Regions from separate parts of the Terribacillus jepli genome, predicted to be linked through region 1. Evidence: predicted binding sites of a transcription regulator. Region 1 holds the regulator's gene; each other region holds the start of a gene.
What was found. The regulator LexA, encoded in region 1, represses DNA repair genes until DNA is damaged. The targets are predictions, from matches to a motif close to CGAACATATGTTCG.
Positions count from the first base shown of each region.

Region 1 (13,731 bases):
TGGCTTTGAAATGAATAGAAGCTCGGAAGTGATTGTTTCGATTTTCTCTATCTCTTCCACCATGATCTTGTAGTACTCTTCCTTGCGGCTGATACCCGCCTGAATGAGCTGAAGGAAACCTTTCAGACTTGTAAGCGGATTGCGGATTTCATGGGCGATCCCAGCCGCAAGCTGACCAGCCACACTCATTTTTTCCGATCGGAACATCATTTCCTCGATTTCTTTTTTATCGGAGACATCCTTGGCGACTCCGATATAATATGGGGCATCCGGCTCCTCTATTAGTGAGATGCTGGCTTCCATCCATATATGCTTCCCCCTGTTATCCAGTGCTGTGAAATGGAATCGCTGAGGCCATTCTGTTGCTGATTGGAACCTGTTCTTCAGGACAGGCACGTCACATGGATCCAAATAAGTCAAAGAAGACGTGCCGAACACTTCCTCTGGCAGATAGCCCAGCAGCCGTGTAACCGACGCAGAAGTATACTGGATCACCCCGTCATTGCTGCAGACGAACACGATATCAAAACCGTTTTGGTCGATCCATTGCAGCATCGGCGCTGGCAGTTCAGCCAAAGAATGTGCCTCAAAGCCTGTCGAATCAAATGAAGCCGCTTGTTTCTTTTTCTCTGTCTTATAGTCGTCTTCGTTCAAGCTCCTTCGCCCCCTTTTATGTGACCTTGTTCGTGCATCTATGTATGTATAAGTCCTTTTGTAATGTATGTTACTACAATTAGCCAAAAAACAAAACGCTCGTGCCACGATTTTCCTAAAACTTGTATAGACATAATCAATATATGAAAAAAGACTTTCTCACTGTAAGAAAGTCTTTCCACAACCATCAGGCGACATGCAAGCTTCTCTCAAGCCGTTTATACTTCCAAAGCATCGCAATTCGCCAGGAAGCGATCATACCGAAGGCCAGCAGGAAGAAGACTCCGCCCATCTCCCCTATTTCAATCGTTTGCCCGATCGCCACCTTGAGCAATACCCGGACAAACACAAGCCCGACGAGTATGATGGCGAATGCCTTGGAAGGCTTCAGGAAAATCTCCCCATCCCGCACTTCAAAGTTGGAAGTCAGAATCAGCAAACTGGAGAAAATGACTCCAGCACCGAGTGAATACCAAACCTCCAACCATGGTACACGGAACACTGGAAAAAGAAACATCAATGCCCCCGTGCTCATGAACAGCGGCGGCAGGATGATTTTCTTTGCTGTCACTGGCCTGGCAGCAGCCCGCATCCGGATCATCGCAACAGCCAGACCCATACATGCAACCAGGATGGTACTGATGATAACAGGTAATGTCATACCCTTACCTTCTTTCGATTTACATTTCTTTAAGCGAGGATACGCTCCACTGTTTCAATTACGCGGGCGTCCTCGAAAGGCTTCGTAATAAAATCCTTTGCACCAAGTTCGATAGCCTGCATGACAATGCGCTGCTGCCCCATTGCAGAGCACATGATCACTTTAGCTTCCGGATCAATCCCGATGATCTCCTTCAGAGCTGCAAGCCCATCCATATGCGGCATCGTGATATCCATGAGCACGATATCAGGTTGCGTGTCACGGAACTGAGATACTGCCTCATGTCCATCCGCAGCCTCTCCGACAATCTCATGATTGTTCTCTGTAAGCAGACCCCGCAACGTCTTCCGCATGAATTTCGCATCATCTACTATCAATATCTTTGCCACTTGCATTCTCCTCACTGCTTGAACGATCTTGTGCGATGGACAGGATGATCGTCAGGGCGATTCCGACTACTGTAAGATAAACCCCTAGATCAAAAAGTGTCGCTGTAGCCAATTCCAGCTCCCCTAGTACCGGCAAGTGGATATACGTGAATGTATGACTCAGGAATGGCTGTCCGAATAGGAATGATCCAGCACTGGTCAAGATGGCAATCAGCACACCTGTCACCGTCAGCACACGATAATTGATCGGCAGAACCTTGCTGACTGTCTTGAAACCGTATGCCATATACATGAGAACCAAAGCAGCAGCAGTTCCAAGTCCTCCGATGAATCCACCACCCGGCGAATTGTGGCCCGAAAAAAACAGATAGACCGAAAACCCGAGCAACAAGAAAGAAATGAGCACGGTTGTTGTTTTGAAAATTAGATTATTCGGTGAAAATTCCACAATCGACACCCTTTCCCTACATATTCTAAACTACTTCACAGCTTTTTTCACGATTTAAAAACCGTAAAAAGAGAAAAAACCTGCAAGATAAGCTGTTATCCTTGTCGTAAGATCGAATAAAAGCAAAATACCGATAAGAATCAGGAAATAACCACTTATTTCATGCAGGATCTTCCCGGTTCTTTTTAATCTCTGCAATCGAGATCCGAAGAATCCCCAGAAAAAGAAAGGAATACTGAAGCCCAGTACATAAGCTGCCATAAGCGGGACGGCTCCAAGCGGCTGCAGAGCAGCGCTAGTCATGATGCCCGCTAAGATTGGACCTGTACAAGGCGTCCACCCCATCGCGAAGGAAAGCCCAATCAGGAACGAACCAGCATATCCAGGAGGCCTGTTTTTAAAACGAAGCAAGGTTTTAGACGTCTGCCATCTTCCTCCAAGCAACCCTATCTGCACTGCACCCATTAGAATCAAAATTATTCCACCAATAACTCGTATGTATGATTGATATGCAAAAAGCCATCCAGATAAAGCTAGTGCGCTGTAGCCAAGCAGTAAAAAGATCGACGAAAAGCCAATAAGGAAGAAAATTGTATGCAGAAACCATCCGGAAGCATGCGATTTTTTTGCAGATGAGCCTGGATTGACACCTGCCAAATAAGACAGAAATGCCGGATAAAGAGGCAGAACACATGGTGAAAGAAAAGAAAGGAATCCAGCAGTTACCGCCAGCAGTATTGTTACTTCCATGAGCATCCCCCCAATATCGACAAGCAAAAGGAACCCCGCGACACAGGATTCCTTCTATTAGCTTATTTTACACTATAGCACAGTTCAAGACATGCCAACAGTTTGAGCATTATGGTCCTCTATTACTTGATTATTGACATAACGATGGAAGAACCACTCACCTATTCCAATTACAACTGTTGAGATCAAGGATGCCAACACAACATTGTCATCAGGATTTAGCAATGCCTCTCCTAATGCCCAAAGAACGATGAATGTCAGAATAGCATCACTAACCGTGGCAATTGTATTCCGCTTCTTAAAATCGCCATCTGGCTTACTTCGGTCACCCGCCCTGCTCAGGATTAATAAGTCACCAATTACATAAGCAGCTATCGTCAAAACTACACTCATAAGCAGCGTATCACTGAATTCCGTATTAAACATAAGGGTGAAAACAATCCATAAAACAGCTAAAATCATGATGAATTTGATCACAAGTGCTTTCACATGTTTCATTTCTTATCACTCCTTCTTATTTATGTTCCAATTCCTTGATTATCAAAGAAGTAAACCTACTCTATTTTAGTATGGCTGCTGTTTCATATTTCATGCATGAAAAAAAGCCGCTTATTCTTTGAAGTAAGCGACTCTTGTAATTTGTGATGGGATCGAAAGGTTGAGCTCATATTCATCGCACAGTCTGAGTTACATAACTGGTTTGCCATCTGATTCTGATAAAGCTGGGAATAGAGTCCCTTTCTCTTTAATAATTCGAAGTGTGTCCCGTGCTCCGTGATTTCACCATTGTTCAAAACGACAATTAAATCAGCGTCTTGGATCGTGCTTAAGCGATGAGCAATGACAAAACTGGTCCCTCCTTTCATCAAAGTTTTCAAAGCCGCTTGTATTCGCAATTCTTTTCTCGTGCCAACACTGCTTGTCGCTTCATCCAATATAAGAATTGAAGGATCTGCTAATATAGCACGCGCAATCGTCAGAAGCTGTTTTTGTCCTTGGGTTAAGTTACTGCCATCACCGCTTAATTGTGTTTCATAGCCCTCTGGAAATTTTCTAATGAAAGCGTCAGCCATGGCTAATTTCGCCGGCATGGTCGACTTCTTCATCTGTAGCATCTAACCGACCATAGCGGATGTTTTCACGAATCGTACCAGTGAATACATAAGCATCTTGTAAGACCAAACCAATCTGCCGCCGCAGAAATTGCTTGTCGGTCTGTTGTATATCTTCTCCATCGAGCAGAATCTTGCCAGATTGAATATCGTAAAATCGCGTCAGTAAATTAATGATAGTCGTCTTCCCAGCTCCTGTGGGTCCTACTAATGCAATCATTTGTCCAGGATTGGCTTGCAAGGTAAAGTTTCGCAATACAGGCATGTTTTTATCATAACCGAATTGGACATTTTCGAATTTAACTTCTCCTTTAATCTTTTTGCTCGGCATTCGTCAATCTTGTATAATATAGATTCTATTGAGAGCCGATGATTTTCCATCTTCCTCCAACAAAAAACCACTCTTCCTACCATATAAATAGAAAAGTGGTTACTGATTTTATTAATCTGTATATGTAAATCCGCATTACAGTGCTAAATAGCGAACGTACACTAATAAAGCTATGAAAATACAGCATCGGTTTAATCTAGATAAAAATTATAATCTGCGTGCAAATGATCTCTTCTGGTTTTATCTTTCTTCGTGCTTTTGCACAATTGCCGCAGTATTTATGCTTACTAAGAGCTCATTGATCGCATGATAATCCGGTTTCTCAGGCAATGTTGAACGCTCCGCGGCCTTCTTAAGTTCGATGTCTAACGCCGCTACAAGTTCCACAGCTTCGTTAAATGTGTATTTGCCATTTCTGCAGTCGAGCAATAAATTACGATTCGGCCTATATGTACTGAAATCTCCTGTCTCCAGGATTTCAATGGCGCTAGTCAGCAGCCTAACGCTGTGCATAAAGAATTTCGTGTCATATCCATACTGTTGGATCAAATCCATTCTGCCGGATCGACTTTTGTTCCTTTGCTTAAGCTGTTGAATTTGCGCGTTAGCATAACCTCCAAACTTCCTTTGAATTGCTTTGGAAAGGAATAGATGCCGATTATCAATTAACCGCTGTCCTAAAGCAGTCACTTTCAAATACTGTTCTCTCCTTAAAAACAGGATCTCCATGTTATTTGGTACACCAGTCATGGCATCTTTTACAAACTTGGTAATATGTATAATGTTAATATCAACAACATCTTTGGTATTCTTAAAATTCTTGCCGCCGCTACTATTGTATTCATTGAATGATTCCAAACCCAAGTAATAGCTTACAGGCGGAATGCACACACCTTTATAATCCTTATCCGATTCTTCCGTATTTGTCCCATAAGCGTAGCTGCCTGTTGGAGCCAGGATGATCGTTCTCTCTTCAAGCCATTCGTAATGGATGGGTTTCATATTTCCTCCCTATACTCAACAAATAGATAGTTATATTTTATCCAATTCTAAAACATGTAGTGACTGTTTGAATGTCGGCTCTGAGATAAACTATACAATTTACCCCTAGAAAACCACACACTCAATTATTTAATATGCCACACCAATCAACTATGTATTAGTCCTCCATCAACAAAAAAACCACCCTCCCTGCTAAGTCTCTCAACAGAAAAAGTGGTTCCCGGATTTAATAAAACAATTGCAGCCATCAAATCCCTTTTTTTGCAATGCCATATCGCCAACGTGAAACGTCAAAGCTATATAGAAATAATTGCTTATTTACCTTGTTGGTTATTCATTGCGCGCATCATTTGGTTGATTTTCTTTTGTGATGGTTTTTGACCCATTTGCATCATCATTGTACGAAGCATCTGTTCATTAATTGGCGGGTTTTTCTTCAGATAGTTCATCATGTATCTTCTGGCGATGAAAAATCCAAGTGCTACGCCGATAATCAATGTAGCCAGTGCTATAAGTACGACCCAGATCGGACTCATATTGGCTTCCTCCTTCAAAATATCTCTAATCTAGTATAGACAATCAAAAGGAAGAATACAATAGATGAACCCGTGATTGCAGGTCATTTTTTATGATTGGTGCGATCCATCCGCAGTTGTTGGCAGCAGGTTCGATGATGAAAAAGGATGAATCGAAGTGGCGGAGTTCCGAAAAGATGGTTTCTTCAGCTGTCGTCAAAGAGTCGCAAATGACACGAAGGCAGTGCCGTTCAGCCTCAATGTGAACATTTTCATCCTGATGGAATGCTTGCTGCAGTGATGCATTAGGAGGAAAATCATTTGTAATATAGTCCAGCTGCTCCTGTACATATGCGGTTTTCTCCACCTGGCTGGAGAGGAAAAAGCGATAGAGGATATCCGATTTATAAAAATAGCGGAAGTAGATCTCATGTTTCACCCAATAGACAAAGTACTCTTTCATAAACTTGTCCCCCTTCTCCTTTGAAAGAATAGTATACGTGAGACAGCATTACTTAATCCCTCGGAACTTGTAGCAAAGAGACACGAAGATGCAGAGCTTTACTCGAAAATTGTCGTAAAAGAAAATACCGGTCACTGGCGTGACCGGTATTTCCATTAATCCAATATAGATTTCACTTGTTCAATGACATTATCGACGGTGAAGCCGAATGCTTCGATCAATTTATCGCCGTTGCCGGACGCACCGAATGTGTTGATGCCGATGACTTTGCCGTCAAGGCCGACATATCTTTCCCATCCAAGCGGCGAAGCCATTTCGATACCGACGCGTTTCTTCACTGCAGGCGGCAGGATGCTATCTTTATAGGACTGCTCTTGCAGTTCGAAGCGATCCCATGATGGCATGCTGACGACGGAAGCATCGATGTTCTGCTCACGAAGTGCTGCTTGCGCACGTACAGCGAGCTGTACTTCCGATCCGCTTGCAAGAAGCAATACATCCGCCGTTTCTTTTTGCGCTGGGCTGACAACGTATGCACCCTTCTTCACGCCTTCATACGCCGCTTGCTGCGTAGATGGCAGTGTAGGAAGATCCTGACGCGTAAGAACTAGCGCCGTTGGAACTTTTTCCGATTCAATTGCCAGTCTCCATGCAGCCTGTGTTTCATTGCCATCGGCTGGACGGACAACGCTCAAGCCAGGCATTGCACGCAGTGATGCCAGCTGTTCGATCGGCTCGTGTGTCGGTCCGTCTTCTCCGACTGCGATGCTATCATGAGTCAATACGTATGTCACAGGTGTTCCCATTAAAGCAGACAGACGGATAGCCGGGCGCAAGTAATCACTGAAGACGAAGAATGTACCGCCGTACACCTTCAGACCGCCGTGAAGCGCCATACCGTTCAAAGCAGCGCCCATCGCGAATTCACGCACACCGAACCAGATATTGCGGCCGCTGTAGTTCGATTTGGAGAAGTTCTCTTCCTTCGCTAAGAGCGTCTTGTTGGAACCAGCAAGGTCGGCACTTCCGCCAAACAAAGCTGGCACAGTATCGGCAATGGCATTCAATACCTTTCCGGAAGCAGAACGAGTGGCAATTGCATCTTTGCCTTCCTCGTACGTCGGAAGCGCATCCGCCCATCCTTCCGGAAGTTCACCTTTGATTGCAGCAGACAGTTCTCTTGCAAGCTCAGGATGCGCTTCTTCATACTTCGCAAATAGCTCGTTCCAGGCACTTTCAGCTTCGGCGCCATTTTTGACTACTTTCTCTTCGAAATCTGCATAAACCTCTTCCGGGACGTGGAAGTCTTCATGTTCCCACTTATAATATTCCTTCGTAAGTTTTACTTCATCAACACCCAGCGGCGCACCATGCGAAGCACTTTTCGCTGACTTGTTCGGAGAGCCGTAACCAATGACAGTTTTCACTTCAATCAAAGTAGGCTGTGTTGTATTCGCTTTCGCTTCTTTGATAGCTTCACGAATTGCATCCACATTCGTGCCTTCCTCGACACGAATCACTTGCCAGCCGTATGCTTTGAAGCGGTCTTCCACATTCTCAGAGAAACTGTGATGAAGATCGCCATCGAGCGAGATATCATTTGAATCATACAGGACGATCAGCTTGTCCAAGCCAAGATGGCCCGCAAGTGATGCTGTCTCATGGGAAATACCTTCCATCAAGTCACCATCACCGCAAATGGCATATGTGTAGTGATCCACAACCGGGAAGCCCTCTTTATTATACTTCGCTGCAAGATGCGCTTCAGCCATTGCCATACCGGTAGCCATCGCGATACCTTGTCCCAGCGGACCAGTTGTTGCCTCGACACCATCCGTATGATGGACTTCCGGATGACCTGGTGTACGGGAGCCGAATTGACGGAATGATTTCAAATCATCGATGGATACTTTGTATCCAGATAAATGCAAGAGGGAATACAAGAGCATGGAACCATGTCCGGCAGACAAAACGAAACGATCCCGGTTGAACCAGTGGGAATTCTTCGGATTGTGAGCCATGAAATCGGTGAAAAGCGTATACGCCATCGGTGCAGCACCCATCGGCATACCTGGATGGCCGGAATTAGCTGCTTCGATTGCATCGATCGATAACGTACGAATTGTATTGATTGAAAGCAATTCTGTTGTCTGAACCATGTGAACATCCCTTTCATCTAGCAAATTATGTACTCTTGTTCATCCTATACCGAAATGCTCTGATAGACAAGGATTTATACATAGAAAAAGAAGGGAATGGCTGAGCATGAAGCCAGCCTCCCCTTCTTATTTATCGTCCCGCATTTTCTTCACTTTATCCGGTGTAACATCGTTTCCTTCCGGATCGATGATCGTCATCGTCTTGAATTGGTTCTTGAACGAAGAGCGGACATTCTTCAAATATTCCTGTCTAAGTTCCTTCTGCTCTTTCTGTTCGCCAAGGCTAAGTCCTTCTGTTTTCGCTTTATGTGCCAACGCGTTGATGCGCGCCAATTTTTCTTTGGATATCATTTGTGTATGCTCCTTTAAGCATTAAAGTTCATACACACTATGTTACCTGCTGATGTCCTCCGATTCAAGCGAAAGATATTCCTGATACCTCCTATGTACGGTTGCCTTCGATACACGGAACCCCATACCGCGAAGAACAGAGCTGATTTCCTGGAAAGTGAGCTTGTTGTTTCGCAGCCTGACCACCTCTTGGATCGGAAAGTCAATCCTCTCCCTGCCCGGTGCCGCCTGCTGGTTGCTCAAATTCTTACTCGGATCATAGCCCGCTTCAATCGCCCGTCTCATGCCCCGTTTTATCTTCATATTATGAATTTTCCTCTGGTACTCCTCGACAATACCGACAATCTGGAGCACCATACCATCCGATTCAGAAAGCTGGAATTCGCCATGCTGACTCAACGTATAGACTTTGACCTCAAGCTTTTGCAGGTGATGGAATAATGCAATTTTGGTATTCCCTCTGCCGAGTCTTGTTTCATCCTGGATAAGAAGGCAATCTGCTTCACCTGCTGTAAATAGATCCAGCATGCGAAAGATACCCGGCCGTTCGATTTCATAACCGCTCTGTCTCTCTTCTACGATATCGATGACCTCTATGTCGGAAGAAGCAGCAAGACTCATGAGCTCTTCACGCTGTCGCTCAATGGAACTTGCCTGCTCGTCCTTTTCTGTACTGACTCTGCAATAGATGACTGCTTTCATTGATGTACCCTCTCACTTCAGCTAATTAGACACTCATAATGAGTGTAAAGTATAAGAAGAAAAGCGTGAAGCCGAAAAGCACATAATAGAATAGATCTGATTTCGCTAGTTTTTTGAACATGGTAGACCCCTCCGCGTTTTAAGAACGTGCGTTCTCTTTGTTAATTCCATTATATACGAACATAGGTTCTAGTCAAGGCTTTTTTTCGAACGGATGTTTGTATATTGAAATCTGTCATGGTATACTGTATGTAATAAAAATATATGCACGGGGTGTTCGATACATGATGAAACTATCGAAAAGACAGGAAGCGATTCTAGCATACATAAAGGAACAGGTACTCGATAAAGGCTACCCGCCATCCGTCAGGGAAATTGGGGAGGCAGTCGGCCTGGCATCCAGCTCCACGGTACATGGCCATCTTTCCAGACTGGAGAAAAAAGGGCTGATTCGGCGCGACCCTACCAAACCGCGTGCCATCGAGGTCCTATCATTAGATAACGAAGAACAGACTGAAATCCCCCGCGGCGAGGCAAATTATGCGCCGGTCATCGGGAAAGTGACGGCAGGTATTCCAATCACCGCCGTAGAGAATATCGAAGAATACGTACCGGTACCAAGCCATCTGGTCGGTCCGGATGACAATATTTTCGTTCTAGTCATTGTCGGGGAGAGTATGATCGAAGCCGGCATTCTGGATGGGGACATGGTCATCGTCAAACAACAGCAGACAGCTCAAAACGGTGAAATCGTCGTAGCGATGACAGAGGACAATGAAGCGACGGTGAAGCGGTTCTTCAAGGAAGAGAACCAGATCCGCCTGCAGCCGGAGAACAGTACGATGGAACCTATCATCCTGGATAATGTTAGCATTCTTGGAAAAGTAATCGGTTTATATCGATCCATTCAATAAAAAATCGGCATCTGCCGATTTTTTTTCATAGAATTTACACACTTTCCGCCTTCTTTCGACACATTTTTTGGGTATATTAGAATATGCTTTTACCAAAAGCTAGAAAGCGGGTGGAATCGTGAAGCTATTTTACAAGCTTGTGTGCAAAATACGAGGCCGTCATAAGATTGATAGTGTTACTGATTCATGCAAATGCGGATATACTAGGAGTTACCGCAGGGAACAACACAGTATGGACGATTATTATCTTAAAGAACGTTAAGTACAGTGAGGAAATAAGAGCTTGCCTATGCGGCAAGCTCCTCTTTTGAATGATGGGTTTCTTTTTTAGTTTCTTGCGTTAAGCAAGGCAAACTTATCAATCCGTTATTAAATGATCAATCTTGGCTGGGTTCTTTCTTTTCCTGAATTCACCCGCAGCCATACCGACTGCTTTCCGAAAAACTTTATTAAAATAATTTGCGTTTGAATACCCTACCCTATCAGCAATCTCTGTGATGGATAATCTTGTTGTCATAAGCAAATCAACCGCTTTTTGAACCCTTATTTTAGTGAGATATTTGATTGGTGTTGTATCAAGCTGCTCTTGAAAATGCTTGACTAAGTAATATTTGGAATAACCTGATACTGCAGCGATATCACTCAATGTAAGGGGCTCAGCATAATGTGACTGCATATAAGATAAGGTTTTTGTAATTTGATCAGAAAGATCTTTCTTATGATTTTCCATGTCTCTTACAAATCGATAACACTCCATGATATATTCATAAGCGCTGGCGGATGCTAGATAACTATCTGTAATTTTATTCTCGATCGTATCCTGGTATATTCCCAACAATAGCTGAATCAGTTTTGATTCTGGAGAAATTTTCAGGACGGGACCGTTATTTTCTAAGATATAACGCCAGCATTCCATTGCTTTGCGGCCAACCAAGGTAATGAAGATGAATTCCCATCCATCACTGTCCTTTGGGAGATAATAACGATGCTCACTCGGAATTTCAACAAGAAATGCTTCCCCTGCTTTTAACGAATAACATTTCCCATCAATCTCAAGATTTCCCGTGCCTGATAACGTGTACTGAAATACATACGTGCCAATATCCTGTCTTTTCAATCCATCCCAATCATAGCTCATATCCGGGCTTTTTTTATCTCTGCCGAGCAAGAAAATGTTTGCTGTTTCGTCCATTCCCGCATCCTGAAAATGAAAGCCATAGACACCATAACCTTCTATCTTATCTCTTTGACTTGTATGGATGATTATCTCCCCCTTAACCTTCAGTTTATATCAGCGTACACAAAAAAACGACCGGTATAACAATTGGTCGCTTTTTCAACTCCATCTCCACTATTACTTAACCTTTGACACTTCCAGCTGCTAATCCTTCAATGAAGAAACGCTGCAAGAGCAAAAACAAGATGACCATCGGCAAAGATGCAACGAGTGCTGCCGCACCGACAAGGCCCAACTGGCTTGTATTTTGACCAAAGAAACTGGAAAGTGCAACCGTCAGCGTATGCATATCGGAATCCTGCAGGAAGAAAATCGCGAACTGGTAATCATTCCAGATGTATACGCAAGACAAAATCAGTACGGTCGCCGTGATTGGCTTCAATAACGGAAATACTACCCGGAAGAATACACCAATCGTGCTCGCCCCATCCATCCTGGCTGCTTCTTCTAATTCTTTCGGTATCGTCGAACGGATAAAACCCGCATACAAGAAAATGGTCAATGGCAAGAAAGCCGCGACATTGTTCAATATGGCAACAAGTCGTGTATTCATCAAGCCAGCGTCCACGACAAGCTGATACAAAGGGACAAGCGCAGTAAGCGGCGGGATCACCATTACTGCCACAAATAGCATATAAACATATTTGTTCAGTTTTGTCTGGCGTCTTGCCAAGGCATATGCAGCAAGAGAACCGAAAATGATCAGCATTGCCGCTGCAGCTATTGTGATGATGAATGTATTCATGAACGCAGTTGACAAATTGGCTTCTTCCCAGGCAAGTGTGAAGTTCTCCAGGCTGAAGTAATCCGGGAGCAGCCATTTCGAAGAAAAATCACCTGCACGCTTCAGGGACGTCGTTATTAAAATATAGTAAGGAACCACATGACAAAGTGTGATGAGCAATGCCACACCAGTTGAAAGCCATTTTGCCCGCTTTGATATCTGGTTCATCACGCTTCAACCTCTTTTCGTTTAAAGTAGATTAGGGCTGCCATGCTCAGAACAAGTATGATGACTGCCATCAAAACCCCTTGTGTAGCCGCATAACCCGCATCCTGACGGGCAAAGTAAAGGGAATACATGAATGTGGACATCGATTGGGATGCATTGCCTGGTCCCCCATTCGTCAAGGAAACGATGACATCGAATAGTTTCAAACCACCGATGATATTGATGACGATGTTGATTGTGATTGCCGGCATCAGCAGCGGGAGCGTAATATTCTTGAATTTGGACCAACTCGATGCGCCATCGATATTAGCTGCTTCATAATAATCTTTTGAGATACTTTGTAAACCGGCAAGATAGATTATCATGGCAACACCGACAAATTGAAATGTATTGACGAAAACGATGATAAAAGGATTCAAATCAGGATTACCCAGTGCATTCACCGGCTCCATTCCGAGCCACGAAATAATATCATTCAGAGCACCACCCTGATAAGCGAAGAAAAAGTACCAAATGTAGCCCATCACGATCGGACTGATAATGACAGGCAGATAAATGATTGTCCGAGTCAGGGATCTGATTTTTAAAGTTTGATTCAGCAATAAGGCGTATCCGAGCCCGATGATATTCTGCAAAATGGTGCTGCCGATACCGTATAGCAGCGTATTTTTCACAACTAGCCAAGTGTCGGGATCTTCAAACATGCGCTTGTACTGCTCAAACCCAACATAATCGTACATTTGGGAAAAGCCATTCCAATTGGTCAGGGAAATACGGATGCCATCGAAAAATGGATAGATAATAAAAAGAAAGACTAACAGGACACTCGGAAGATACATCCACCAAAGGGATGATTCCCTCCGTCGTTTCGTCAACCTCTTTGGTTCTGCGTCCGATGATAGCATTTTGGCCATTATCATCATCTCCTCTTATTTAAACAGAAGGAGCAAAAAAGCTCCTCCTGAGTTGCCATTGATTCATTTTACTAAGCGCTCATATTCTTCACTCATCTTCTCGGACACTTGCTTAGGCGACATAGCTCCAGATACGAGCTCCTGGCCTGTCGCTCCCATTGGATCCCACATTCCGCT
Region 1 is NZ_JBFEGH010000004.1:233,778-247,508, forward strand. It holds gene AB1K91_RS06950 (ATP-binding protein) at 1-654, opposite strand, end outside; gene AB1K91_RS06955 (CcdC family protein) at 842-1,315, opposite strand; gene AB1K91_RS06960 (response regulator) at 1,345-1,704, opposite strand; gene AB1K91_RS06965 (Na(+)/H(+) antiporter subunit B) at 1,679-2,152, opposite strand; gene AB1K91_RS06970 (cytochrome c biogenesis CcdA family protein) at 2,207-2,902, opposite strand; gene AB1K91_RS06975 (YndM family protein) at 2,987-3,400, opposite strand; partial or broken gene AB1K91_RS06980 (ABC transporter ATP-binding protein) at 3,598-4,333, opposite strand; gene AB1K91_RS06985 (nucleotidyltransferase domain-containing protein) at 4,586-5,347, opposite strand; gene AB1K91_RS06990 (YneF family protein) at 5,662-5,883, opposite strand; gene sirA (sporulation inhibitor of replication protein SirA) at 5,927-6,325, opposite strand; gene tkt (transketolase) at 6,481-8,484, opposite strand; gene AB1K91_RS07005 (DUF896 domain-containing protein) at 8,611-8,835, opposite strand; gene AB1K91_RS07010 (YneB family resolvase-like protein) at 8,878-9,537, opposite strand; gene lexA (transcriptional repressor LexA) at 9,822-10,451, shown strand; gene AB1K91_RS07020 (helix-turn-helix domain-containing protein) at 10,810-11,643, opposite strand; gene AB1K91_RS07025 (carbohydrate ABC transporter permease) at 11,810-12,640, opposite strand; gene AB1K91_RS07030 (carbohydrate ABC transporter permease) at 12,640-13,545, opposite strand; gene AB1K91_RS07035 (ABC transporter substrate-binding protein) at 13,618-13,731, opposite strand, start outside.

Region 2 (3,985 bases), on a different contig from region 1:
CACCGTTCTACGTACGGACGACGCTTCCGGTAAGACTGACGTACCGTTGAAGACTCGTACGAATAAGGCGAACAACTGGGGCGCAGATGCTTACGTATCGGTTCACCATAACGCTAATACCGGTAAATGGGGCGATTGGACAGGCGTCGAAACGTACACGTATACGGGAAGTCAGCCGAAATCCGAGAAGCTAGCGAATGCCGTACATCCTCGTATCGTATCGGCGATGGGCTTGCGTGATCGTGGCACGAAGAAAGCGAACCTTCATATCGTACGCGAAACGAAGATGCCGGCAATCCTTACGGAAGGCGGCTACATGGATTCGAATATCGATATTAAGAAGATGCGCGACAATGCGGTACTTCGCAAGCAAGGCGAAGCTATTGCGGATGGCGTGGCGGAATACTTCGGAATTAAAGTAAAGGCGTCAGCTCCGACTAAGACGGCGACTTCTACAACGACAAGCAAGCCGAAACCGTCGTCAGCTAAAACTAGCAGCGCTCCATCTACGAACAAGTATCCGGCAGCTAAGAGCGGCGAAGGTATCGTCGATTATTTGAAACGGATCGGCGTTAATTCTTCGTTCTCTAATCGGGAGAAGTTGGCGGCTCAATACGGAATCAAAGGATATAAAGGTACGGCGTCACAAAATACGCAATTACTCGCGAAGCTTTCCGGAAGCACGAAGAGTGCGTCGACAACTGCAGCGAAAAAGGCCTCGACATCCACGAAAGCCTCCGGAAGCGCCATCGTTCCTTATCCGGGCAAGCTTATTCGAAAAGGCTCGAAAGGTAAGGACGTCGAAAGGATACAGCGTGCGGTAAACGTTAAAGCTGACGGCATCTTCGGATCCGGCACGGAATCAGCGGTCAAAGCGTATCAGAAGCGGAAAGGTTTATCTGCGGACGGTATCGTTGGCCCTGCGACATGGAACGTAATGTTTTAAGCGCAATAAAAAAGCTCGCCATATCGGCGGGCCCCTTTACATAATTTCAATATCGGTAATGAACGAGAAGCCTACGAAATTCAGGTCGTCTTCTTTATCACGCAGCTCAATGCGACGCATGTTCGGGTTCAGGCGCTCAATGACGCCGACCAACGTATGCAAGCGGTTATTGCCCCAGTAAGTAACGGTAACTTCCGACTTATATTCGGAGGCTTCACGCAGGATTCGCTCGATATCTTCGCGTTGATCCTCCGATAAGACAGGCTGCGGCACATCGTACTGCTTCGCCATCGACTTCTGCAACATAGCGATATGTTCCGGCATCATTAGCGACGTCCACTTCATCGTTCCTCGTTCGTGTATGTCTGTTCGTTTCGGCATATTGGCGTCCTCCTAATCGAATGTCTAGCGAACTAATGTTCGCGTATGAATTGATTATAACGCGGCTAGAATATTTATTCAATGGGTATATAGGATTAACGAAACTAATACGATATAATAACCGTAATATAACAAACGGTAAGGAACGGGAAATCCGAAAGGGGCGGAAAATAAATGCAAGGTCGCGAGGGGTTCCAATATGAAACGGTAAAAGTAAGGCGGTCGGAGGTCAAGGCGGGCATGGCGAGGATTACGGGAAATATCGTATCGTTTACGGTTGGGTTCTTCGGTATGATAATCGGACTAATCTGTACAATTACGATTATCGGCGCCATCGTTGGTATTCCGATAATGATCGGATCGTTAGCGATGCTTGCTTATCCGTTTATATATGAAGCGAAGATTGAATGTCCGAATTGCGGCAAGAAACGGTATGTACGAAAGAAACAGGATACTGCGCATTGTATCCGTTGTAAAGTTCCGATGCAAATCGAATGGATCGATTAAAAGGCGAGGTGGCTACGGCTGCTTCGCCTCTTTTTTTGTGGTCATTTTTGCGAAGAAAAAACGTAAGATAATTAAGAGAAGTCGATAGCGATATTATAACGATAATGTCGCGGCTTGGCAGTATATTCCGTTATGTATGCCGAACAGCGCTGTTAAGCCAATCGGAATATTCCGGCTTACTATTCACCCGCGGACATCTAACGGCATATACTACGGCATAGGCGAAAGCATAGCGAATCACAACGAAAAGGAGGCGGAGAACATGCTTTTCGAAATTGGCGCGGCCATGCTTACGACTTCGGCGGTAACTGCGCTATTTAATCTTCCGATGAGTCGCCGTCGCAAGCTGCGGATCATCTTTCGGCGTAACGGCTTCATGCGCCAGGTCGGCAAGGATATGCGCCAGCCGATCGAAGGCCCATCGACCAAGACGGAACAATACACCGAATACTCCTACGTAATTCCACTCGGCCTAACATTGACGGATAATCTTGCGGAAGCAATATCGGCGGCCTTTAGCGGAGGGCCTGTCGCAGTCAAGTCGGAGAATGGGCGCATAAGCATTCGGTTTTATGAGCGTAGCTTGCCCGATAACTTACCGTATTATGCAGCGCCGAAAATGGCGGAGTGGAAAGTCCCTATCGGCGAAACACTCGACGGACCTATCGCGCATGACTTCGATAAGGTTCCGCATATGACAGTCGCCGGAGCAACACGCCAGGGTAAGACGGTATTCCTAAAGGCGCTGATTACGCAGCTGACGGAAAATCACGCCGACAATGCGGAGCTGTACCTGATCGATATGAAAGGCGGACTGGAATTCGGCAAGCTGGAACAGCTATCGAATGTAGCCGGCGTAGCCTCAAGCGTCGAAGAAGCATGCGCATTATTGACGGCGTTACAGCGGCAATTTAACGGCGATTTACGGGCTTTTAGGCGCAAGGGGTACGCTAACATTCTCGACACAGATATCGCCCGCAGGCGCTTTATATTCGTTGATGAGGCGGCACAGTTAACGCCGGATAAATCGGACGATAAAGCGACGAAGCAGACGAAGAACGAATGCCTTGCGATACTTTCGGAGATTACACGAGTAGCGGGCGCGCTTGGCTACCGATTGATCTACGCGACACAATATCCGACAGCCGATACGTTGCCCCGCCAGATTAAGCAGAACAGCGACGCAAAGATTACGTTTAGGCTACCGACATCGGTCGCAAGTAACGTAGCCATTGACGAAAGCGGCGCCGAAAAGTTAACGATGCCCGGCCGGCTTATCTATCGGACGCATGAGCGAGTGGAGGCGCAGGGTTATTACTTGTCGGATGAAGAGATGCGGCGCAGGTTGAAATTACGGAAAGGGGGCGAAAGAAATGCGAACAGCAACGCAAAGCACGATCAGCCGAAAATGGACAGCGCGCCAGGAGGAGATATTATTACGTTTATCTAGATTCGGATATGCCACGCGAACTCATCTGCAGGCTGCGATTGATCTCGGAGCCGAACGGAATGCTAACCGAATATTGGCGCGACTGGAATCGGACGGTTACGTAAAGTCCTGGCGGCGTGAGTCGAAGGTGTACGGGTTGACTGCGGCAGGGGCTGCGATGATCGGCGAAGAGTTACGGAAGGGTGGACATATCGAGCATGCGTTACTCCGAAATGACGCTTGGCTTGCGCTAGGGAAGCCGAAAGATTGGCGGATAGAGGCCGGCTTCAAATTCGGACCACGTACGATCATTCCGGATGCTATATCGCAGGCTGAAAACCTCCGAGTCATCGAAATCGACCGCAAGCAAAAGGCGGGCGTCAACCGGGAGAAGCTCCGGACATATGCGGACCTTCAGCGGGCATATCGGCAGCATGGGCGAGTAGCGCCGGAGATAATTTTCGTGACGATAACGGAAGGGCGTGCGATGATGTTGCGGAAGATGGCGGAGGACGTTCGGTGTGCGGCGCGGGTTATCATATTGTAAATTTTGATTCTCCCAAAAAGGGAGGAACGGTATACGGGATTTACCGAATGGGGCTTGATGGGATATGCCCCTCTCGTGTATACTTGTCCTATCGGAGCGAGCGAAAATTACATACTGCGTTGTTTTTCCGCATGAATTGACGACTGACTTTCCGTTTAGGGTATCGGAGGATAGA
Region 2 is NZ_JBFEGH010000020.1:59,727-63,711, forward strand. It holds gene AB1K91_RS18050 (N-acetylmuramoyl-L-alanine amidase) at 1-946, shown strand, start outside; gene AB1K91_RS18055 (YolD-like family protein) at 983-1,327, opposite strand; gene AB1K91_RS18060 (hypothetical protein) at 1,502-1,834, shown strand; gene AB1K91_RS18065 (FtsK/SpoIIIE domain-containing protein) at 2,097-3,284, shown strand; gene AB1K91_RS18070 (replication-relaxation family protein) at 3,208-3,810, shown strand.
Region 2: a site for LexA is predicted at 1,356-1,369, ahead of AB1K91_RS18055 (YolD-like family protein). Genes of this name have one in related genera too.

Region 3 (13,731 bases), on a different contig from region 1:
CGAAAGTGCAGTATCATCCAAGCGCACACTCCGCCGGTATCCGTATTTGCAGCATCGCATCAGCAATGTTTACTTGGAAACGGCCGGAAAAGTTGATCTCGATATAGAGATTAAGTTCTCCATCGATAACCAGGTGATCAGCATCGATGTGAAGAAGGATCAAATCGATCAGCTGAAGGATCTTTATAAAGCGCTGTTGCGCATTGCGGAAATCAATTATGAAAACAATTTATATACGGACATGGCCCATACGAGCTTGGATAAAGCAGCCGCCATCCTGCAGCAGTCCCGGTACACGGACGGCACATTGGATGACACATACCGCAAACTGACAGAATTCGGCTTTGAATGGTTATCCTCGACAAAAGCTAAATATCATGCACATGATTTCGGTGCCGTTTACGAAAAATATATCAATAATTAAAAAAAGAGTGACTCGTATGCTGCGAGTCACTCTTTCTTATAATGGTCCTTCCCATACCCCATCATATTTCTTATCCGAGCTCAAAACTTCTTGTGCAAAAGTACAAACCGGAACAATTTGCTTTCCTTTTCCCTTCGCATATGCCACTACATGATCGATCAAGTCCGTTCCGATACCTGAACCTTGTTTACCTTCGACTACCATCGTATGTTCAATGACAATATCATCTGTTTCCCTGAATGTCACCTCTGCATCGGGCAGTTCGCTATCGCCAAGATAAAATCTCCCTTTTTCCTGTTTGATATCAGCCATCGTCCCCCTCCTTCCTGCTCTTACTCTACCCGCTCAAAGAGCCAGGTATTCATTCGACCGGCAAGGGTTTGCCGTTTTGGAATGTAGGGTACAATCTTATGATCAAACCCAAAAGAGAGGCGTCCTTTATGTTTATCAAACTATTCCCTCGACCTATCAGAAAATATCTGCATATGACAAGCAGGCAGCGCAAACACGAAGTGCAGCTCAATCTCTGGATGATGCCGGCTCTCTATATAACGGGGACACTTGCTCTCGTAGCAATTCCATTATTATTGGATCTGTATTTCGATCTGCCTACCAAAACTACTGGTTTCTTTAATGCTTCTGCTTCCAATACCGGTACCCTCGTAAGCGCGCTCGTCAGCGGTACATTGCTGCTGGCTGCCTATACATTGAACTCTATATTGGTCGCTTTGACTAGCTTCAGTTCCGAGTATTCGCCACGCATGCTCTTCAACTTCATTTCGGATCGGACGACACAGCATATTCTTGGTCTCTTTTACGGGAGCTTTGTCTTTATGCTAATCTCTTTCTTATTCGTAACGAACAGCTCCAGAGATTATTTCACCGCCGTACCGATTTCTTGTACACTTGTCACCTTGGCAGCTGTCATCGCCTTTGCTATTTTTGTCAACCATACGACGACTTGGATGCAAATCCATAATGTTGTGGATGCAATGAAAAGCGAGTCGGAAAGGATCATTCAATCCACTTTGATAGATGAATTGGAGCCATACCGCTGCGATGAGCCCGGTTATACTTTTGAAGATTATTCAGGCTATACCTATAAAGCTTCCGATTCAGGTTATGTCCAGCTAATCAATTTTGTCGACATGATCAAGCAAGCCAAAGAAGACGATGTTGTCGTAAGGCTGGATGCAAAGGCCGGCGATTACGTCTTGAAGGGCAACCGTTTGTTCAGTTATCGCGGACCAGGTGCCCAAGATCTGAAAATCGAAAAATATAATAGCTTGATCCAAATCGGACATAAACGTTCAGAAATCCAGGACGTGGATATGAGCATGAACAAGTTAAGTGAGATTGCCATCAAATCCATCGGAAATGATGATCCTACTTCCGCTATCAATACTTTTCATCAAATGGCCGATTTGATGATCAATATGGATGCATCGACCACATTGCATCCTTATTTGCAGGATGAAGATAAGCAGACACGCGTCGTTTATAATGCGGTGACTTTTTCCACTTATCTGCATGAAGGTTTTGGCCGCATTCGGCATTACACGCAAAAGGACTATCTCTTGATTGTGGAAATGATTCAAATTTTCATCCGGATGGCTGATTCCATTTCCGAAAAAAACTATTCCACCATCTGGGAATTTGCCCAGGATACTATCCTGCACATTCCGCAAACTGCATTCTACCGTGCTGACCGGATTCAGTTACTCGATTATTTGAAGCACCTGGCGGATGTCACTGGGCACGGAATGGATTATTATGAACTGGAAAGGCATCTGCGACCAAATTAACAAGAGACTGGGACATACCTAAAATGCTGGTGTTTAAAAGCGAACAATACTCTTAAGCACCGCTCCGGCAGAACACTCCGCTCTCCACGGGCACGGACTCAGCCTCCTGGAAAGATCGCCACTGCGTGGTCTCCATCTCGCGCTGTTCCCGTTGGACAAAGAGGGCTTCGGCAGCTTAACATCGTGCTTGGTATTTTATTCTGCCTACGCTAATGTAGATTCTAGTTAAAAACCCGAACTTACGTAAATCTTTATGTGAAGATTTACGTTTTAGTTCGGGTTTTCATTTGGCTAAAACGCTTCTTAGCCTCATCTTATACTTGCCGCAAAAATCCTTTGTCAAAGAAATAGAGATACTTTTCCTTGACTGGCTTCTTCCAGATCCGTTCGATTGCTAGAGCATACAATTCGATCTGCACCCGGTATTTCTCTGTCAGGATCTCAGCTCTCCTGGTCGGATCATCTCCATATAGAGTATCTGTCTTGTAATCCAGCAGCACAAGTCCATCTTCCTCTACAATGATCTGATCGACTACCCCTTGCACGACAACCTTGTCAGAAGCTGCGCCGGTCCAGTCATTGTACAGTTCATTTGCCGGGAGTGCCAGTGTGAATGGCGTCTCCCGATAAAAGTGCTCAGCATGACGCAGACGATCCGCTATTGGAGAATCGAGGAAATCAAGGATTCGCTCCACATCGATTGATGCGACTGCCTCTTGCTGCAAGAATTCCTTTTCCACCAGTTCTTGCAGGTACTCTTCGAGCTTCTGCTTATCCCATTCCTTCCGGATATCCAGCTGCTGCATGACAGCATGAACTGCACTGCCTCGTTCAGCTGGCGTGAGTTCTTTTGCTTCCTGCAGGAAACGGGGCCTGCTTGCTATCGGAGCTCTTTTCTGAATCCGGTTCACCATTCGAATATCACTGTAGCTGTCCCGTATTTCCCGCTGCCGCTTGATTTCCGTCACTGTCTGTTTCGCTCGGAATCTTGTTGCCTCGGAATGCGCATATTGATAAGCCAGACGGTTCTCTACTTCTGTTTTCCAATCTGCATCCTCATTACCAGATTTCCAATCCGTGATACGCTGAAGCAGCTCTTGATTGGCTTCTTCCGCTTGCGCTTGTGGGATGAGATAATCTTTGCTTTCTTGGAGACGGATCCTCCATTTCGAACGGTCAGCTGTAATTTCAGCCGGCAGCTGCAAAGAAAGTTCCGCTGCCCTGAGCTCCATCGCTTGTTCATGCCGCAGCAGGGCCGGTGCGACCCAATCCATATAGGAGGTTGCTTCCAATCGGTAATGCGAAGGCAATACCCAGGATGGATGATCGGCAACCTGCCGCCATTTCTGAAGCTTCTTCTCCAAAGATGCAACATTGCCGACCATGACCAGTTTTTCCTTGGCACGAGTCAACGCAACATAAAGGACCCGCATCTCTTCGGCTAGTGATTCCCTTTGTTTCTCTGCCTTCAATGCGTGATAAATCAAGGTCGGATACATGAGCCGCTTCACTGGATCGATGTATTTACTGCCAAACCCTAGATCTTTATGCAGTAAATAGCGTTCCCTCAGATCTTGCTGATTGAATGTTTTATCCATTGCACCAGTGATGACGACAGGAAACTCAAGTCCTTTACTTTTATGGATGGTCATGATCCGGACAACATCTTCCTGTTCACCCAATGCCTTCGCAGCTCCCAGATCATCTCCGCGTTCTTCCATGCGCTCAATAAACTTCACGAAGCGGAAAAGTCCGCGGAATGATGTGTTTTCGTAATTACGCGCCCGATCATAAAGGGCACGCAGATTCGCTTGACGCTGCCTTCCGCCTGGTATGCCGCCTACAAAATCATAGTATCCCGTCTCGCGCATGATGGACCAAATCAACGCTGACAATGCTCCTTGTCTTGCTTCCATCCTCCAGGAGCGCAGCCACTCCATGAGCCGTTCAATTTTGACGGATATTGCGTCATTGGCAATCTTGGCATACGACCTGGCTGCTTCATAATAGCTGCTCCGCTGATCTGCCAATCTGATTTTGGCCAGATCATCTTCTTTCAGACCGATGATGGGTGAACGCAAAACAGCAGCGAATGGTATATCCTGCAGCGGATTATCGATAATCTTAAGCACACTCATCATTACTTTGATTTCGATAGCGTCAAGATAACCTGTCGAAAGCTCCGCATAAACCGGAATGCCTTGCTGCTTGAGTTCTTCCATGATGCTTGGCGCCCAAGTCATGGAACGCAGGAGGATGACAATATCCCGATATTGGATATCGCGCTGCTGCTGCGTGGCTTTATCGACAACTTGCATCGCCCCGTGGCCTTCATGACCGATCCATTGCTGAATCATACTGGCATATGCGCGACCTTCCAGCTGAGCTTTCTCCAAATCCTCCACCGTTTCCGTGTCGGTGTCGGCTTCTTCTGTTTCTTCCGTACCATCACGATCGATGATCACCAGCTCCACATCGGTATCATCATGCTTCAGTTCATCATACATTTTGTTCGCGTAGATTAACTCGGCTTCCTTCTCATACTGCATCTCTCCGACATCTTCGGAAAACAGCTGGCGAAAGATATAGTTCGCTCCATCCAGCACTTGCTGGCGGCTGCGGAAGTTGCTGGCCAAATCGATGCGCATGCCAGCATTTTCCGGATCGGAAAATGCCTTGTATTTATTCAGGAACAATGTCGGTTCAGCATGACGAAAGCGGTAGATACTTTGTTTGACATCCCCGACCATGAACATATTCCCGCTTCCCTTGCGATCGGAAATCAGTGTGACAAGCGTTTCCTGTACAAGGTTCGTATCCTGGTATTCGTCCAAAAGCAATTCTTTGAACCGGCTTTGATAACTTTCAGCAATGCTTGACGGAACGATTTTATCTGGTGTGCTGTCATCATCGATCAACACCTCCAAACAAAAATGCTCCAAATCAGAGAAATCGACCAATGCCCGTTCCCGTTTTTCCAATTGATAACGGCTGCGGAATTGCTTGACGAGCAAAGCCAGCTGCTGAATCGACGGATAAAGCTCGAGCATATCTGCCAAATAGACCTCCAGCTTCCGGGCAAACCAGTCCCCGGCAAGCTTCCCCCATCTCTTTTTATAGGAATCTCGCAGTGCCTTCGCCTGTGCTTTTTTCGTATCGTCACATTCGATCTTTTTACCCGGAAGTCTGCCGAATGATTGCTCTTTGATGAAATTCACAGCCTCATTCCAGCTGCCTCCGACAAGACTCTGCGCTTCAGCAATGAAATTCCTTTCCGCTTCGAAAGTTTCTGCATAATGATACGGGCCATCCGGCTCGCGTGTCAGTGCGAGTGCCTGATCGGCTTCCTGCAGCATGGCCTGCAGCTGATCATTCGCCTCCCGCTTCAATACTTGCAGCCAAGGAAGATCGTTTTCATCCTCCACCGCTGAAACATTATACAGCTCCGCCATTTCATCCAGCCATGCCTCCGGATACGGATTTTGGGTAGCAAAATCATATAATTTCAGAATCAGATCTTCTACTTCCAAGTCATTGCGGTCATTGCTGAAGCGATCGACTACGCCAAAGAAAGCCGCTTGCTCATCGCCTTCCTTGCCATACCATTCCTCGAGCAACTCGCCTATGACTTCCTGGCGAATCAAATCTGCTTCCAGATCATCTGCGATTCGGAAACCAGGATCCAAATCCAGTAAATACGCATATTTGCGCACGACATCCAGGCAGAACGAGTGCAGCGTGGAAATGGATGCGTGCTGCAACAAGGACAGCTGCTTGCGAAGGTGCTGGGAAGACGGATTTTCCTCCAGTGCTTTTTCAAGAGCCGACCCGATCCTGCTGCGCATCTCTTGTGCTGCTGCATTCGTAAACGTCACGACAAGCAGCTGATCGATGTCCACCGGATCCTCTTGATTGACAAGCTTCTGGATGATCCGTTCGACGAGGACAGCCGTCTTACCCGAACCCGCTGCTGCTGCTACCAAAATATCATGTCCTTTGGCATCGATGGCCAGCTGCTGTTCCTTAGTCCATTTCACCATGTCGTTCCACCTCCTTCTTGATGCTGTTCAATACTTCTTCATCCTTCATATCTTTAATTGTGCGGTATTTATTGCCGGCAAGCGAGGCATCGAATTGACAAACTGCCTTGAAATCGCAGAACGTGCACGCACTTTGATCATGGTGCCGATATGGATTCAAATGCACACCGCCATTGGTGATATCCAGTCCTGCCTGCTCCATCAAAAATCTAGTATGCTGCTGCAAGGCGCGGAAGGTATCTTGATCCGCTGTCTGGGAACCTGCTCGGAAGCCTCCGTCTTTTTTCAAACCTGCCGGGATGATTTTGCTCATACCTGATTCAAGCGATGTATCCATCATCCGGGCAACCGATTCCTGCTCCAGAAGCATGCCTTGCATTTTGAATTTCTTGAAAATCTCTTCTTCGATATCAACCTGTGATCTGCTTGATTGAGAGATCAGCGGATTATGCACATGGAAATACAGCACACCTGCAGGAGTAGCCTTGAGACCTAACCACTCTTCCGAATGTGACAGGACAACGTCCAGATAGGCGAGCATCTGAAGAGCCAGGCCATAGTAAACCTCCGTCAAATTCAGCGCTTTGCTGCTGGATTTATAGTCGATTATACGAAGGAACAGCTCTTCCTGATCGATCGCCTTGTCAACCCGGTCGATCCTCCCTCTCAATTGCACATCGTAGCCATTCGGCAATGTGATCTCAATCGGAGGCAGTGTTTTTTCCTCACCGAAATCGAGTTCAAGCCCTACAGGGGAGAACTTGCTCTGCCTTGCTTGCTCACTCAGTGTATAGGCAGCACGGGCAATGATCTCCTGGAGCTTCTGCTGGATATACTTGAACCGATTGGAGCTATGAAGGATTTGGTTCTGCAGCACAGGCGCAAGGTTCCCCATGGCCCGTTTCGCGTAACCTGCCGCATCATCCCGATTAAGCTGGGCATAATTCCTTCCTTCCAGCTGCACCCAATCGGTGATCTGCTTCAACGCCTCATGGAAAAGCTGCCCGATATCCGGGGCGTCCAGTTTATAAGTCCGCCTGTTTTCCAAACCGAGACTGTATTTGGCAAAATGCTGATACGAACACCGGTAGTATGTTTCCAAGCGTGAGACACTTGCTTTCACCTTTTTCGGGAAAAGCTGTTCCTTTGTCTCTTCTGCCAAGTCTTCTGTCTCATTTCGATAAAAGAGGCTTTGCAGAATCCTTCCTGTCAGTTCCTCCTCGCTTTCATGGCGAATGAACCAATTCAGCACGCTATCCCAGATCGGATGGACCGGATAGCTGCGCATTTTACGCGCAAGCTGTGTCGTAAGCGCCGATCGGCTCTGATCGATCGTCGCCACAAAACGTGCAGTTTCCAGACTATCTTCCGGATCCTGGAGCATACGTTCGTCACAACACCAAACGAATAGATCCTTCATGCGCTGCACGAGGTTAGACGCCATTTTTGCCTTTCCTTCCTGATCACTGATCGGATAGCTTACCCACAGCCGCTCACTTGCCGCTGTGAAAGCAAGGTACATATAAAAGCTTTCATCCAGCAGCTGACGTTTACCCCCAGCTGCAAGCTGCAAGCCGTACACTGCCAGCATTTCCCTATCCTCTTCACTGATGAGTCCGTCAGGCTTTGGCTTCATCGGCCACACACCTTCATTGACTCCTAGCAGGAACGCACATTTCAACCCGCTCACCTTGCTGTGATCGATCGTTCCGACAATCACCTGATCCAGACTGGGCGGGATATGGGCAAATTCCAGCGATTCGAATCCGGTCTCCATCGTGTGACGGAAAACTTGCAGGGAAACACGCTCCTGTCCGACTATCTCCACGGCTTCATCCAACAGCTGAAGCACTGCGTCCCAGACCTGATCTTGTTCCCTTGCTCTCTCCAATTCACCGCGCTCGTCGAAAATGACTTGCATCTCCTCAAGGCGCTGCGGAACTTTCAGCTGCTCCAGCCAATCATAGACTGCAATCGAGCGTTCACGGAATGTCTTGCCTTCCCGCAGCTTCCGATCGAATCTCTTCATCGCATCCGCCACTTGACGGCGATAATGATTGATCCGTTTTTGCGTTTCCCGTTCCTTATCAGTCTGCCGCGTCGCTTCAAAGCCGCGGAAGCGCTGGAAGATCCAATCTTCTTTTTGCAGCCAGCGATCCCTGGAGCGGATGCCGTATTCCAGGCAATAATTCTCCAATTCATCTATCGCTTCTTCTGTCAGCGGATAAGCTTCATCACTCGATGGGATGAAGCCGGTTTTCAAGACGCGGAACACAGCTTCATAACGCCAATTCCCATCGACGACTTCCATTCCGGAACGGATCAGTTCCAGCAGCGGATGGTGGATCATCGGCTTTTTCTGGTCGATGAATACCGGGATATGATAATCCGCAAACACGGTTTCGATCAGCTCATGGTATACATCAGCCTGTCTTAAAAGCAGCGCGATGTCCTGATAACGGTAGCCTTTCTCCCGTACAAGCGTGACGATTTCCTGCGCCACACCTTCGACCTCCGCCCTCGGGTGGACTGCCTGCGCCAGCGTGATCGGCACTTCTCCTTTCAATGATGGTGCCGGGCGTGTTTCCAAATGCTCCTCCAAATGCAAGAAGGCAGGATTATGACCGAAACGTCCATCCTCGGGACTCAGCTGCTCGATAGAGGTAATCGGCACATTTCGCTCCTGTGCTGTCTGTTTGATTTGCAGAAAGGTGTCATGTGTGCGTGCAAACAAATCAAGCTCATCGACATCCTGGCGGTTTGCCCCATCCAAAGTAAGCGTCACTGTCACTTGGTCCGCTTCTGTCATCAGTGCACCGATAACCTCCAGCTCCTGCGGGGTGAATTGATGGAAACCATCCAGATAGATCTCCGATCCTTTGACAGAACGCGACAGCGGGATTTTGGATGCCAATATATGCAGCTGATCCTCGCTGTCAATATATTTATCTCGTAAAAGCGCAGTCAGGCGATCGTAAATATAACTGATATCCTCCAGCTTATCCCGAAGCGTACGTTCAGGGGAATGCTGCTGTTGAAACTGCTCCATTTCCTGTATCTGGGCATGGAGAAGCTCCGGTGTAACACGATATCGCTTCAGCTCTGTGATCATGCTTTCCAGCTGCCCCATAAAACCATTCTTCTCGATTGCTTTTTGGAAGACATTCCAGTCGGATTTACGTTCCTCGGTGATTTTCCGGAGCATCATCTGGATACCGGTCGAGGTGATGAACTGCTTGGTCGCACCGCCTGTCTCCTGCAAAATATACCAAGCCAGCCGCGACAGGCTGTACACCTGTGCACGGATGCTGCCTTCCACACCTGTTTGCCTGATAAGCGCCTGTTCTTGCTGGAACGTCATCTGATCCGGAACGAGATAAAAAATATTCGGTCCCATTGGATCATCCTTCAATTTGGCTGCTATCTCATCCAGGCAGGCCCGGCTTTTCCCTGCTCCGGACCGACCGATGATAAAACGTACCCCCATGTTAAACTTCACTCCTGTCTCCCAAACTAGTAATCTTATTTTATCATGTTCCCCGGTTGAAAGGAAAACAGATACGCACATTTGTTCGCTTGCATATATTGGAAAAGCCCCTTATCCAAGATAAGGAGCTAAGCGCCAAGTCCGGATGCGGACATCGGCCAGAATTGGGCGTCAACTTTCCCGACTACCTGCTCGATCGGAATGAAACCGAATGAGCGGCTGTCCAGGCTGTCCCTGCGATTATCACCCATGACAAACAGCATTCCTTCCGGTACTGTTGTCCGCCCGGTGACATCTTCCAATGTAAAATCATACGTCAATTGGCCCTCGACATCATCGCGATAGTCCTCCAAATAATGTTCCGGCCTGTATTCCCCATTTACAAACAGCCTGTCATTTCTGACCTCCAGTGAATCGCCTGGCATTCCGATGACACGTTTCACGTAATCTTCATCTTCTGTAGCGTGGAACACAATGACATCGAAACGCTGGATACTGCTTGCATCATCCATGAACTTGTTCACCATCAAAAAATTGCCATCCTGCAAAGTCGGCTCCATCGACTCTCCTTCCACTCTGTAATCCGCAAAAATCAATTCTTTGAAACAGAAGAGCACAAGCACGATGCCGACAAGCAGGAAAACATGCTTCCAGCGTATTTTGTTTTTCATATGTGCTTTCCTCCGGTGTAGGTGTTTTGCAACACCTTTACCCCGGCTTGGATGGCTTTAATCCTTATCCGACCGCTCCATCTTCCCGTTTTTCTTTTTCAGCCTTCCCTCGACGTACTTTCCTATCATCCAAAACAGGATGATTGCCACAGCAACAATGACAGTCTTTATCGGATTTTCCGCAAATGACGTCAGGCTGTCCCCTACGAAAGCTATCGAGAAAATCATCAGTGCCTTCCCTAGGAATACAGCGAGCGCAAATTGCTGCAGACTGATTTTTGATAGCCCAGCGACGACATTGATGATAGCCGACGGGGAAAATGGGAAGCATAACAAAATGAATAGCGGGCCAAAACCATGACGATCCAGCCACTCTGTTATTCTCTTTACTTGCTTGTTGTGGCGCAACCAATTGATCATGCGTGTGTGGCGGTACCTTCGGATCAGCCAAAAGACCGTGATTGCCCCAAGTGACGTACCCACCCACGAATAAAGGAAGCCCCATAGCAGGCCATAAGCCACTGTATTCGTAAGTACGAATACAACAAGCGGCAGAAACGGCAGGAAAGCTTCCAAGTAAGGAAGCAATATGCCGGGTATAGGACCCAGATTTTCATATCGATCAAGCAGGGACTTGACATAATCGTCCCATGTTCCGTTGCGGAACATTTCCAGCAAATCGTTCCATCCAAAACCTAAGACCATCTAACCATTCTCCTATTCCCAGCAAAAAACATCTTTTTACCATTTTAAACAAAAAAGCCCGAGCCTGCAAAGTCCGACAGGATGACCCCTTCTTTTCCTGCATTTGGTTAGTAATTTATAAATTACCTGTACTATCCTGTTTTCACTTTGCATAGCAATAGGATATAATAGAACGCACGTTCGCGTTAGGAGGAAAGGCATATGCGTTGTCTTAGTGAGTCGGAATATAAGCTGGGATCCCGGTTTCTGTTTCTATCCATGGCCATTGTTGTCCTGCAGCAAGATATCCGGATTGTGGAAGAGGGAAAGCACAAGATAAAAGCGCATCTGTTACATACATTACAAGCAATGGAGAAAACCGCATTGGAGGAGCGCCGTCAGCTGCGCATCGAGCTCCGCCGGCACAATATGCAGATTGTAACGACGGAGAAAAACGACGCGTTCACCACCTTTTTGTTCATCACGAAGGAATGTGAGGAAAAGCGCAACTATTTCAACCCGGCTATACGGAAGAAAGTCGAGGCTATCCTGATGGAACTCACCCAAAAGGCTCCGCAATCTGATCCCCGCCATACTTCCACAAATGCCTGATTCGCTTATCCAGAAGAAAACGATACTGGGCAGTGCGCTGGACCTGATTCATCATCGATCCATACGACACGTCCAAGGTAAGTGTGTGGCCATTTTTGAAGGTAAGGTTTGTGCACTGATGGGCTGCGGCTTCGATCCGCTTGATGTGGGAATGTGAAATCCAAGAGCATGTATGGGAGAGCGGGGAGGAAGTAGGAAAGAAGTACATACCGCTGACGGGATCGATGGATATCGGGGCTTTATGCGTGATGCCGCAGATTTCATAGGCGAAAAACAAAGTTTTTCAATCTGTTTCAAACCATTGCGGTATTAGGGGATTTTAAGGGTTGTGGATATGTGTGTAACTCAAATTTATTCAATTAATATTAATGCGTTTATGGTCATATTATGGTCAATATGGTCACAAAACTTATTATTATTTTTATCCTCTCTTTACGGGAGGATATTTTTTTATGCCGCAATCGAATCCCCCACACTTTTCAATATATCCAAGAACAACGGCAGCATTCTGATCAAACAGTAACCAAGTCCAACACCTTGAATCCTACTCCAAGCTTTGTCAGCCTGACCAAACATAAAATAAAAGCAGTTGGCCAGGACCATGACGGAAGCCACGGGGAATGCAAGGCTGACGAGTATCTCCACCACTGGATCTAAGGCATGAGCTAATGTTTCGAGCGTTGCATCTGCTATATGAGTAGTTACTCCGCTAACAGGCACTACTTCAGTTGATGCATGAGCATGAGTGACAAAGGTAAACGGCACGACTACCGGAGCCGCCACCTTCGCCAATTTCTTCGCCCTGCTCTTCTTCACCGCCGGCTTTCTTTCCATAAACTCCCCGATAGCCATGCTGTGTGTTCTCATGATGTCTTACCTCCTATTGAATGTCTTGTTGAGTAAATGCTTTAAACGGCAGCCCTTCACAAGCTTGTGTCAGCTGCTTCCTTCTTAATTCTGTTGTCGTCAGCCACATCAGATTAGGTATTTGATCAACAACTTTCAAACCACGACTGTATAAGGCCTTGTACGTAGCAATCTTCTTTCGGTTATTAGCCATGCTTTGCTTTATATCCACTTCCAAAAAGGTCCAATGCCCTTTCCACTTGAACATGGCATCACAAATCACTTTATCCTTACCATCCGATATCTCTATCTCATTCTTCCATTGAACGGGACGGCCGGCGAATATAAAGAAGTCATTCCGGGCGATGCAATGGTCAGCAAAGTTACCCTTCTTCCGTACCTTCCTGCTGTCTACGTACTCCCTGCCTTCCTTATTCAGATAATAAATGGTTTGGAAGCCATCCCTGTATGAATTGAGATAGTCCTTCATCTTATTAAGGACAAAATTTGTATTTCGAACACTGCCCAGGCTGGCAAGCTTACTGATCTGGTCACGATTAAGAAAGTCGAGTTTCTTTAAAAGTAACAATATGTTCTCTTCTCTCTGGCTTAGGTTCCTCATGGTCCTTCTCCTTTTTGGCTACGATATTTATCTTTACGGCATCTTGTATGGCAGCTGCTGTAATAACTGGAGTCTGGACGATGATGCTATTGTCTGCTGTCTGATATATGGCCCTTCCTTTTACTTGTGGCAGCTTTTCTGCACCTTCATTGTCGAGCGCAACCCGGCTGGCTGTGCCGTTCTGCACCCGGAAGCATATTTTTGTATCGCTGTTCTGCTTACACTGGCGAGGAATAACGTCACCAGTAGGGTATTGAGTAGCAAGTATCTGACGGAAGCCCAGACCGGCTCCCAATCGCGCTATCTGGCTCATGTATGTTTGGCATTCTTCCTTAATTTTCTTTTCTGCTGCCGTGACTGCTTCCGATGGATTCAGCTCCCCAGCTTCATCGATGATGATAAAATATCGTTCCGGTATGCCGGCTTCCTGGACATTCTTTTTCCCTTTGTTCCGAAGTCTTTCCTGCACGCTTCGCATCTTCTGGTATGCTTGTTTAAGCGTTACTAAAGCTTCTTCCGGCTCGTATGCGATGCTTTCAG
Region 3 is NZ_JBFEGH010000003.1:220,779-234,509, reverse strand. It holds gene AB1K91_RS05440 (PH domain-containing protein) at 1-424, shown strand, start outside; gene AB1K91_RS05435 (GNAT family N-acetyltransferase) at 461-736, opposite strand; gene AB1K91_RS05430 (DUF2254 domain-containing protein) at 865-2,229, shown strand; gene addA (helicase-exonuclease AddAB subunit AddA) at 2,544-6,269, opposite strand; gene addB (helicase-exonuclease AddAB subunit AddB) at 6,253-9,756, opposite strand; gene lepB (signal peptidase I) at 9,885-10,427, opposite strand; gene AB1K91_RS05410 (TVP38/TMEM64 family protein) at 10,485-11,132, opposite strand; gene AB1K91_RS05405 (YhjD family protein) at 11,334-11,723, shown strand; gene AB1K91_RS05400 (competence protein ComK) at 11,671-12,000, opposite strand; gene AB1K91_RS05395 (hypothetical protein) at 12,174-12,590, opposite strand; gene AB1K91_RS05390 (replication-relaxation family protein) at 12,604-13,158, opposite strand; gene AB1K91_RS05385 (FtsK/SpoIIIE domain-containing protein) at 13,127-13,731, opposite strand, start outside.
Region 3: a site for LexA is predicted at 11,302-11,315, ahead of AB1K91_RS05405 (YhjD family protein). Genes of this name have one in related genera too.